DNA from 2 places in the Streptomyces sp. NPDC087844 genome. Region 1 is predicted to be linked to the other one. Evidence: riboswitches for the same ligand, from Rfam matches in the RefSeq annotation. Region 1 holds a riboswitch; the other holds the start of a gene.

Region 1 (5,641 bases):
TACGCCTCCGTGCGCGTGGACGTGCGCGGACACGGCAACTCCGAGGGCCTGCCGGGCGACGAGTACGCGACGACGGAGCTGGCCGACGGGGTCGAGGTCGTCGACTGGCTCGCCGCACAGCCCTGGTGCTCCGGCAGGGTCGGCATGTTCGGCATCTCCTGGGGCGGCTTCAACTCCCTCCAGATCGCGGCTCTCGCGCCCGAGCCGCTCAAGGCGGTCGTCACGGTCTGCTCGTCGGACGACCGCTACGACAACGACGTGCACTACATGGGTGGTTCCGTACTCGCCGTCGACATGCACGCGTGGGCGGCGACCATGCTCGCGTTCGTGTCGCGCCCACCGGATCCGGCCTACGTGGGCGAGTCCTGGCGCGACCTGTGGGTGGAACGACTGGAGTCGGTCGATCCGTTCCTGCACACCTGGCTCGCCCACCAGACGAGGGACGAGCAGTGGCGCCACGGCAGCGTGTGCGAGGACTACTCGGCGATCCGCGCGGCCGTGCTCGCGGTCGGCGGCTGGCACGACCCGTACCGGGACACCGTGCTGCGGCTCGTGGAACACCTCCCGCCGGACCGCGTACGGGGCCTGATCGGGCCCTGGTCGCACCAGTACCCCGACCGGGGACTGCCGCCGGGACCGGCGATCGGCTTCCTTCAGGAGACGCTGCGCTGGTGGGACCACTGGCTGAAGGACACCGAAACCGGAGTCGGCACCGGCTCCGGCACCGGCACCGGCACCGGCACCGGGGTGATGTCCGAACCGCTCCTGCGCTCGTACGTCAGCGACTCGCACCCTCCCGCGACGGTGTACCCGGTGCTGCCCGGCCGCTGGGTCGGTGACCCCGCCTGGCCCTCTCCCCTGGTCGCCCACGTCCCGTACGCGCTCCAGGGTGCTCCTGTGGTGGTGCGCTCCCCCCAGCACACCGGGCTGGACGCCGGCCGCTTCTTCCCCTTCGGCAACGAGGCGGACCTGCCGCCGGACCAGCGGGAGGAGGACGCGCGGTCGGTGTGCTTCGAGTTCGACGTCCAGGAAGAGACCTGGGTACTGGGCCGCCCGCGCGTGCGCCTGAGGCTCACCTCGCCGGTGATGCGTGGACAAGTAGTGGCCCGTCTGTGCGACGTGGCCCCCGACGGCTCCTCGACCCTGGTCACCCGAGGCGTCCTGAACCTGACAGCCCGTCACGGTCGTGACCAGGTGGTTCTCTGGAAACCGGGCTCTACGGAGGAGGTGCTTTTCGAGCTGAACGGCATCGGCCACGCCTTCCCTCCGGGCCATCGCATCCGGCTCGCGGTCTCCTCCGCGTACTGGCCGTGGATCTGGCCCCAGCCTGGCTCGGAGGCGGGCTTCACCCTCACTCCGTCGGGGAGCGCGCTGGAACTCCCGCTCCGCGCACAGGAGTCGGACCCCTCCATCGTGTTCGAGGAACCGGAACAGTCGGCTCCGCTGGGCGTGAACTTCCCCGCCACACTGGACGAGCCGCGCCCAGAACGCCTCGTGGTCCGCGATGTGGCCAAGGGTGAATGGCGCCTGGAAGTCGATCCGCGGTACGGCGGCACCCGCGTCTATCCGGACGGCCTCGAATTCACCGAGGACGCGTTGGAGACGTACACGATCAATGAGTCCGACCCGTTGTCGGCACGCACGCGGTCCGACTGGTCCGTCCGGCTGCACCGGCCGGACATGCCGTGGGACGCGAGCGTCGAGACGCGCTCCGAAATCAGTTGCGACGAGACGGACTTCATCACGGCGAACGAAGTGATCTGCAAGGACGGCGACGAAGTGGTGTTCCACCGCACCTGGGAGAAACGCATTCCGCGCACGGCGGGATGAGTCGGGACGGGTTCGCGTACTCCTGCAACCACCCACGGCGACCGGTACCCGGCATCCGGTATCCGGCTACCCGGCATCCGACATGGCGGCACTCGCAGAACGCTGCGTATCACCTTTTTTATGGACATCGGGCACCGGTGCCAGTGAATTGGGTCACGCCCACCCGAAGTGATCGTTTTGTCGAGCCGGTCGATTTCCCTTTACAGAAGCCAAGTTGAACTTTGCCTTCCGTTTTGATCAAGCGATATTCGTCCGACAAGGCAGTTCATGGCCGTCGCTGTGCGAATTCGGGGCTTGTTCACAACATGTGCTCTCGCATACGTTCACGTCACTCCGGACGGAACGCCTAATCCTGCCGCCGCCCGGAAATCCCAGTCACCCATTCACTCGCGTACGGCAGGAGCGGGGGACCCAGGTAAGCCGCCGGTCCGGATATCGGAACGGCTAGGGGTCAAGTCGCGCCCACCACGCGGCCGGGCATCTCCCGCCCGAACCCGACAGCTCACCTCGCAGGCGCCGGAGAGGAATTCGCCATGCCCGCACGAGGCAAGCACCGCCGCCCCAGAAACAGCGCCCTCACCCGTGGCATCGTCGCCGCCGGGACGGGCGGAGCCGCACTCGCGCTCCCCCTCGTGGGGGCCACCGGCGCCCAGGCCGCCCCGAACGCGGTCCCGCAGGTCTCGCTGGTCACCTACAAGGTGGTCGAGGGCGACACCCTGACCAAGATCGCCAAGTCGCACACCACGGGCGACTGGAAGAAGCTCTACAAGGCCAACCGCGCGGTCATCGGCGACGACCCGGCGGTCATCCGGCCGGGCCTCAAGCTCACCGTGGGCACGAAGAACGGCCAGACCTCGGCCAAGACCGCCAAGACCGCCAAGGCAGCCACGACGTCCAAGGCGTCCACGGCCTCCGCCGTCACCCCGGCCTCCGCGACGACCTACACGGACGACCTCGACGGCTGGATCAAGCAGTCCCTGGACGTCATGGCCCAGCAGGGCATACCGGGCACCTACGACGGCATCTACCGCAACATCATCCGCGAGTCGTCGGGCAATCCGCAGGCCATGAACAACTGGGACTCCAACGCGGTCGCCGGTACGCCGTCGAAGGGGCTTCTGCAGGTCATCGACCCGACCTTCTCGGCGTACCACGTGACCGGTACGTCGCTGGACCCGTTCGACCCGGTCGCCAACATCACGGCGGCGTGCAACTACGCCGCCGCGCGCTACGGCTCGATCGACAACGTCTTCGGCGCCTACTGACCGACCCGTCGGCCGACCCGGGGGCCCGTCCCCCGGTCGGTCCGGTCGGTCCGGTCGGTCCGGTCGGTCCGGTCGGTCCGGTCGGTCCGGTCGGTGGGGAACATGCGCTCCAGGACCACCGCGATACCGTCGTCCTCGTTCGAGAGAGTGATCTCGTCGGCCACGGACTTGAGTTCGGGATGCGCGTTGGCCATCGCGACCCCGCGCGCGGCCCAGTCGAACATGGGGATGTCGTTCGGCATGTCTCCGAAGGCGATGGTCTGCGCCGACGTGAGGCCCAGCCGGGCGGCGGCGAGCGCGAGGCCCGTCGCCTTCGTGATGCCGCATGGCTGGAGTTCGACGGTGCCGGGCCCTGACATCGTCACGGTGGCGAGGGAACCGACCGCTCCACGGGCGGCGGACGCCAACTCGTCGTCGGAGAGCAGGGGATGACGCAGCAGCACCTTGCTGATGGGCTGATTCCAGAGGTCGTCGCGCCGCAGCACCCGTACCGCCGGAAGCGTCGGGTGGGGCATCTCGTAACCCGGCTCGATGAGCGTGAGACCGTCGACCCCGTCCTGGTCGACGGCCGCGTACACCTCGCCGACCTCCGCCTCGATCTTGCCGAGAGCCACCTCGGCCAGCTCTCGTTCGAGCGTGACGGACCACACCATGCGGTCCGCGCCGGCGTCGTACAACTGCGCGCCCTGTCCGCACACCGCGAGACCCTGGCTGCCGAGTTCGTCCAGCAGCGGCCGTACGCGCGGGGCGGGGCGCCCCGTCACCACGAGGTGTCGGGCGCCTGCCCCGACCGCCATCGCCAGCGCCGCGCGCGACCGGTCCGAGAAGGTGTCGTCGCCGCGCAGCAGCGTCCCGTCCAGGTCAGTGGCGATGAGTGAATATGCAATCGGTGGGGCCATGATCAGAGAATACGGATCGAATCCCCCAGCGACTCGACGGGAACCGGACGTCGTCCGGCACCTCGACCACCCCACGCGTCATCGCAGGCCCCTGCAGACCCCTGGAGTTCAGGCCGATCCCATGACATATCGGCCACTCCGCCGACCCGATTCACGCCCCCTTCCCGACCGCCCGCGTGCGCCCGCGCGCTCCCACCGAGTGCGTTCGCGCCCCCGAGTTCAGCGGTGCCGTGCCGCCGGATGCCGAACCAGCCGTGGCGGGGCGAACGCCGTCCCGCACACGAACCGCATCACCGGACCGTACGAGCCGGCCGTGCCGCAGCTCATGGCCGAGTAAGTCCGTCGCGGCGGGGTCGACGCGGTAGCCGGTGGCGGTGACGATGCGGTCCGCGCACAGTTCTCGACGCGGCCACCGAAGGTCCGGACGGTGCGGGTCCGGACGGTGCGGGTCGGCCGCTCGGCCGCTTCCTTGGTGGCGCGGGCGAGGGAGTGGCCGCCTCCCGAGGGCAGATGACGGTACGGGCGCGGGTGGTAGGTGAGGGCCCACAACGACCAGGTCCGGCCGAAGGGTGACCCGGCCTGCAGCAATGGCTGCTGCCACGGGGGCGCGCCGAAGTCGACAGACCCCTTTCCGCGCGCCACCACGCGCACCTGTGCGCCCGTCTCGGCGGCGAGCGCCGCCACCTCCAGGGCGGGCCGGCCCACGCCGACCACGATCAGTCACCTGCCCGAACCGCTGCCGGAACCACTCCCGGTACGACTCCGGAGGCGCCACCTCCAGTCTCGGTACTCCGTGCTACACGCTCCACGCTCCATGGAGCCCGTGCAGTCCCTGCTGGCCGATCAGGCAATGAGACACTCCCCACGGGCGGCGCCTCCCCGTAACGTGTGCTCCACCCACACGGAAAGCGAGGCAGCACCCCATGCCCCCCTTCGATGTCCCCGAGGGCGATCCCTTCGGCCCGCACAATCTTCCGTACGGCGTCTTCTCCCTGAACAACTCTCCGGACGGCTCTCCGGACGGCTCTTCGGACAGCTCTTCGGGCGGCCCCGGTCGCCGGAGTGTGGGCGTCCGGCTGGGCGACCACGTTCTGGACGCGGGGGCCGCCGCGGTGGAACTGGGCTCCCCGTACGCCGCCCTGCTCGCCCGTCCCACGCTCAACCCGCTGCTCGCGGCCGGGCGCACGGCGTGGTCGGACGTCCGGCGGGCGCTGACCGCCTGGGTGACGGTGCCCGCCCACCGCGAGACCGTCGCCCCCCTGATCCACCCCCTCTCCGAGGTGACCCTCCATCTCCCCTTCGAGGTCGCCGACTACGTCGACTTCTACGCCTCCGAGAACCACGCCCGTAACGTCGGCCAGATCTTCCGACCCGACGCCGAGGACTCCCTCACCCCGAACTGGAAGCATCTGCCCATCGGTTACCACGGCCGGTCGGGCACGGTGGTGGTCTCCGGGACCGACGTCGTACGCCCCGCGGGCCAGCGCAAGGCCCCGGCGGACCCGGCGCCGGTCTTCGGCCCGTCCGTCCGGCTGGACATCGAGGCGGAGGTCGGCTTCGTCGTCGGCACGCCCTCCCCGATGGGCACGCCGGTGCCGCTGGGCGACTTCCGCGACCACGTCTTCGGGCTCTGCCTCCTCAACGACT
Region 2 (5,641 bases), on a different contig from region 1:
GGCCGTCCGCCGTCGGCAGGCCGCCCACATCGCGGAAGTTGCGTACGCCGGCCAGCTCGGGTTCGGTCGACGGGACCTGCTGCGTCACGGGGGCTCCTCCCCTCGGCCACCGACGCGGCTCGTCGGCGAGGTGCGTATCCGACGATACGACATGGGTTCGTGGGCCAATGAGTTGTCCACAGGCGTTGCCCGAAAGGCAGGTCGGCCCTGATGATGTTGGGGCTTGAGCGTGCCTGTTCGAATATGTGAGGGCTTGATGGTAGAGATCGGCGCAGACGGCCGTACGTGGCTTCTTTCGGGACCCACGAGCAGCTACGGCCTGCGGCTCGGTGACGAGGACGAGCTGCTTCATCTGCACTGGGGCCCGAGGATCGCGCTCGCCGACGCCGAGGCGCTCGCCGCGGGCCCGGGTCCCGAGTACTGGGCGTTCGAGGCCACCCTCGACGGCCATGAGGAGTACCCGGTCGAGGGCGGCCCCCGCTTCGTACGGCCCGCGCTCTCCGTGCGCACGCCGGAGAGGCGCGGCACCGAATGGCGCTTCGAGGGGTACGAGACCGCCGACGGGGAGGGGGCCGCCGAGGCCGCCGGTGACGAGTTGCGGCTGAGGTTCTCCGACTCCGGGCTCGGCGTCACGCTGCACTACCGGATGCGGGCGGGCACCGACGTCGTCGAGCGATGGGTGACCCTCGCCAACGAAGGGCCCGCCCTGGAGGTGCTGCGCGCCGACTCCGCGACCTGGACGCTGCCGCGGCACGACGGGTGGCGGCTGTCCCAGCTGCACGGACGCTGGGCGGCCGAGTCCCGGCTCGTGCGCTCCGAACTCACCTACGGCGAGAAGATCATCGGCAGCCGACGCGGGCACACCGGGCACCAGCATCTGCCGTGGGTCGCCCTGGACGCGGACGGCACGGCGACCGAGGAGCTGGGCGAGGTCTACGGCTGCGCCCTCGCCTGGTCGGGGACCTGGCGGATCGCGGTGGCCCAACTGCCCGACGCGCGCGTGCAGATCACCGGCGGGGCCGGATACGACGACTCGGGTCTGCTGCGGCTGGAGCCCGGGGAGACCTTCGTCACTCCCGTCTTCGCGGGGCTGTGGAGCGACGGCGGCTTCGGCGGGGCGAGCCGCGCCTGGCACGCGTACCAGCGCGCGCACGTGATCCCGGACGCGGACCAGGACCGGCCCGTGCTCTACAACTCCTGGGAGGCCACGGAGTTCGACATCTCCGAGGAGCAGCAGCGGGCCCTCGCCCGCCGGGCCGCCGACGCGGGTGTCGAGCTGTTCGTGGTCGACGACGGCTGGTTCGGGGCACGCACCAGCGACCGGGCCGGCCTCGGCGACTGGACGGTCAACCGGGACCGCTTCCCCGGCGGCCTCCGGCCCCTCAGCGACTACGTGCACGGGCTGGGGATGCAGTTCGGCATCTGGGTCGAGCCCGAGATGGTCAACCCCGACAGCGACCTGTACCGCGCGCACCCGGACTGGGCGCAGTTCCAGCCGGGACGGAAGCGGACGGAACTGCGCAATCAGCTCGTCCTGAACCTCGCCCGCGAGGACGTCCAGGAATACCTGTGGGAGCAGCTCGACGCGCTCCTGGCCAGTGCGCCGATCGACTACGTGAAGTGGGACTTCAACCGCTGCTTCACGGACGCGGGGTGGCCCGGCGAGGCGTACCCGCAACGGTTGTGGGTGGATCATGTGCACGCCCTGTACAAGCTGTTGGACCGGCTGCGGGCGGCCCACCCGGGCGTAGCCTTCGAGTCCTGCTCGGGCGGCGGCGGCCGGATCGACCTCGGGATCATGGCGCGTACGGACCAGGTGTGGACCTCGGACAACACGGACCCGCTGGACCGGCTCGCCATCCAGCACGGCTTCAGTCAGGTGCACCCCGCGCGGGCCATGGCCGCCTGGGTCACCGACAGCCCGAACACGCAGCTCAACGGACGCGTCAGCTCGCTGCGCTTCCGGTTCGTGAGCGCGATGGCCGGGGTGCTCGGCGTCGGCGGCGACCTCACCCGCTGGACCGAGGAGGAGCTGGCCGAGGCGCGGACCTGGGTGGAGCTCTACAAGGAGATCAGGCCCGTCGTGCAGGGCGGTGAGCTTCATCGGCTGCGGGCGCCGCAGGGCGGACTGAGCGCCGTCCAGTACGTCCGTGACGGTGACGCCGTCGTCCTCGCCTGGCTCCAGGCCCAGCATTACGGAGAACCGGCCGCGCCGGTGAGGCTGCGGGGCCTCGACCCGTCGGCATCGTACAAATGTCTCGAAACGGGCGAAGTCCACCGAGGTGCGGTGCTGTTGCACCACGGGTTGCGGACGGGGTTGCGTGGGGACCTCGATGCGGCAGTTATCCGCCTGCGTCGCGTGTGACTGATGTGTCCGTAATGGAGCCTTCATTCCAACTCGCGCCGGAGTGAAGGCTCCTGGGGCGGTCCTTGGTGAGCAGCGTCATACCCGTGACGTTCCGCTGTCGCCATGCTCACGTAAGTCCGCTTTGTTTTCAGGGGTTCAACAAACCAGGGACAGCCCGTATTCACGCAGGGTGACCGGTATTTCGGTCGAGGATCAAGAAAACGGGGCACACAGGAAACCCTCAAGCTTGTTCCGGCCTCTTCATGTCGCTTACGTTCGCCTCCAATCCGGACGGACGCCCAATCCTGCCGCCGCCCGGAATCCGCACACTCACCCGTATGTGGCAGGAGCGGGGGACCCACAGGTAGTACGCCTGTTCCGGTCTCCGGAACGGCTTGGGGTTAAGTCGTGCGAAAGCACGGCCGGGCATCTCCAGCTCGCACCCGACAGCTCACCTCGCAGGCGCCGGAGAGGAATTCGTCATGCCCGCGAAGGGTAAGCACCGCCGTCCCAAGTCCCAGCGTTTCACCCGATCCATAGCCGTGGCCGGAACGGGGGGCGCAGCACTCGCCCTCCCGCTGCTCGGTGCCGCCGGAGCGCACGCCGCGACTCCGCAGACCGCCGCCGATTCCGTGTCGAGCGCCGCGAATGTCGCGAATGTCGCGAGCGTCGAGTCCGCCGCTGCCGCACCGACCGCGGAGAAGCAGGCCGAGGCGAAGGCCGAGGCGAAGAAGGCCGCGACCAGGACGTACGCCGTGCGTTCGGGCGACTCCCTGTCGAAGATCGCCGACACGCAGGACGTCAGTGGCGGCTGGAAGAAGCTGTACTCGGACAACCGCACGTCCATCGGCGGCGATCCGTCTCTCATCCACCCGGGCCTGAAGCTCGCCATCGGCGGCAAGGCGGCGGCTTCGAGTTCCGACTCCACCGCCCCCAAGTCGTCCGGCAAGTCCGCCGACAAGTCCGCCGACAAGCCCGCGGCCAAGAAGACGACCACGGCGTCCAAGGCCGCGGACACCTCGACGGCCACCGGCTTCTCGCTGCCGGTCTCGGGGGCTTCCATCGGCACCGCGTACAAGATGTCGGGCAGCATGTGGTCCAGCGGGTACCACACCGGTGTCGACTTCGTGGTTCCCACCGGTACCGCGCTCAAGTCCGTCGGTGCGGGCACGGTCGTCTCCGCGGGATGGGGCGGCGCGTACGGCAACCAGGTCGTCATCCAGCTCGCCGACGGCCACTACGCCCAGTACGCGCACCTGTCCTCCCTCTCCGTCTCGGCCGGTCAGACCGTGACCGGCGGACAGCAGGTCGGCCTCTCGGGTGCCACGGGCAACGTCACCGGACCGCACCTGCACTTCGAGATCCGCACCACCCCGGACTACGGCTCGGACGTGGACCCGCTGGCGTACCTGCGCGCCAAGGGCGTCTCCATCTGACGCCGGCCGACGCCTGCTGACGCCTGCTGACGCCTGCTGACGCCTGCCGACGCCTGCTGGTGTCGGCCGACGCCTGCTGGTGTCGGCCGACGTCGCCGACGTCGATTCGCGTCGATCGGTGCCGACCGCCCGGCTCGTCTCCGAAGGCCGGACCCTGTGATCCCCGGGGTCCGGCCTTCGGCATGTCCCGCTCCCCCGACGACCTCCTCGCCACACCCCGCGGCGCCGGGAGCTGCGGCAGCGCCACCGAACGCGTCCCTTATTCCGGGATTGACCAACACTTGACGAGTGGCTTATCTCACCGGGCGTCAACCCCGTCCTACGGTCGCGTAGGTCACACCTCAAGGTGAATCATGGGCCGACGTGGCAGACGATTCGAAAGACGACAACAGATCAGTGATCGGGTCGTACGTGGCGGTGGGGGACAGCTTCACCGAGGGCGTCGGCGACCCTGGTCCGGACGGGGCGTTCGTCGGCTGGGCCGACCGGTTCGCGGTACTGCTCGCGGACCGGCGGCCCGAGGGCGACTTCGATTACACCAACCTCGCGGTTCGCGGGAAGCTGCTCGACCAGATCGTCGAGCACCAGTTGCGGCGGGCCAGGGAGCTCGCGCCGGACCTGGTCTCCTTCTGCGCGGGCGGCAACGACATCATCCGGCCGGGCACCGATCCCGACGAGGTCGCGGAGCGATACGAGCGTGCCGTCGCCGACCTCACGTCGGCCGTCGGCACGGTCCTCGTGACCACCGGGTTCGACACCCGCGGCGTACCCGTGCTCCGGCACATGCGCGGCAAGATCGCCACGTACAACCTGCATCTGCGGGCCATCGCGGACCGGTACAACTGTCCGGTGCTCGACCTGTGGTCCCTCAAGACCATCCAGGACCGGCGGGCCTGGGACGGCGACCGGCTCCATCTGTCGGCCGAGGGGCACACCCGGGTGGCCCTGCGCGCCGGCCAGGTCCTCGGCCTTGAGGTGCCCGCGGACCCGGACCAGCCCTGGCCCGTGCTGCCGCCGCGCGGCACGCTGGAGATGCGGCGGGACAACATCCACTGGGCACGCGAGTACCTGGTGCCGTGGATCGGCCGGCGGCTGCGCGGGGAGTCCTCGGGCGACCGCGTGGAGGCGAAGGGGAGCCTGTCTTTGAACGACATCAAGTCGTGGATAGAGGCCGTGGCCTGAGTGTTTGAACGCTTGCGTACCTGAACGCCTGCGTACCTGAACGCCTGCATGTCTGCGTGCCTGAATGCCTGAATGCCTGAATGCCTGAGGGATGGTTGCCTCAGGCATTCGGAGCCTGGGGCTCGACGTGGTCGAGCCCCAGTTCCCGGGCCAGCGCCTCGTCCACCCACTGCTGGGTGCGGGCGCGTGAGACCGCGCCGGGATACGCCGTCATCTGCACGGCCAGCCCGTCCAGCAGGGCGGTGAGGCGCAGTGCCGTGGCCGTCGGGTCCGGGCACCGGAACTCGCCCGCCGCCACACCCTCGGCGATGACCTCGGTGAGCGCGGCCTTCCACTGCCGGTCCAGGTCACGGGTGACGTCCCGCAGCGCCGGCTCGCGCAGTGCCACCGCCCAGCCCTCGATCCACAGGCGCCAGCCCTTGGCCTGCCCGGTCGGCGCGTACCAGCGCACGGCGGCCCGCAGTCGTCGCAGGGCCGTCGTCCGGCGGCCGAGGAGCTTGCGCAGATGGGCGAGGTCGTCCGCGGCCGCGTACGTGAACGCGGCGGCGACCAGTTTCTCCTTCGTGGAGAAGTGATAGAGCACGAGGGCGTTGCTGACCCCGAGCGCGTTCGCCACATCGGCGATCCGCACCGCGGACACACCGCGCTCCTCGATCTGCCCGATGGCGGCCCGCAG

What was found. A riboswitch is a leader RNA that binds a small molecule or an ion and turns the genes downstream of it on or off. The one in region 1 is predicted to bind cyclic di-AMP.
Region 2: it holds a riboswitch for cyclic di-AMP, as region 1 does, so the genes downstream of both, ACIOKD_RS18545 (peptidoglycan DD-metalloendopeptidase family protein) here and ACIOKD_RS16840 (transglycosylase SLT domain-containing protein) in region 1, are expected to answer to the same signal.

What each region holds. Positions count from the first base shown of each region.
Region 1 covers NZ_JBIUVD010000007.1:199,593-205,233, forward strand. Annotated here, with positions in the region: gene ACIOKD_RS16835 (CocE/NonD family hydrolase) at 1-1,830, shown strand, start outside; cyclic di-AMP (ydaO/yuaA leader) riboswitch at 2,197-2,359, shown strand; gene ACIOKD_RS16840 (transglycosylase SLT domain-containing protein) at 2,364-3,095, shown strand; gene ACIOKD_RS16845 (HAD family hydrolase) at 3,089-3,994, opposite strand; gene ACIOKD_RS16850 (hypothetical protein) at 4,214-4,708, opposite strand; gene fahA (fumarylacetoacetase) at 4,918-5,641, shown strand, end outside.
Region 2 covers NZ_JBIUVD010000008.1:216,330-221,970, forward strand. Annotated here, with positions in the region: gene ACIOKD_RS18535 (tyrosine-protein phosphatase) at 1-88, opposite strand, end outside; gene ACIOKD_RS18540 (alpha-galactosidase) at 257-2,365, shown strand; cyclic di-AMP (ydaO/yuaA leader) riboswitch at 2,650-2,825, shown strand; gene ACIOKD_RS18545 (peptidoglycan DD-metalloendopeptidase family protein) at 2,830-3,783, shown strand; gene ACIOKD_RS18550 (SGNH/GDSL hydrolase family protein) at 4,180-4,965, shown strand; gene ACIOKD_RS18555 (TetR family transcriptional regulator C-terminal domain-containing protein) at 5,066-5,641, opposite strand, start outside.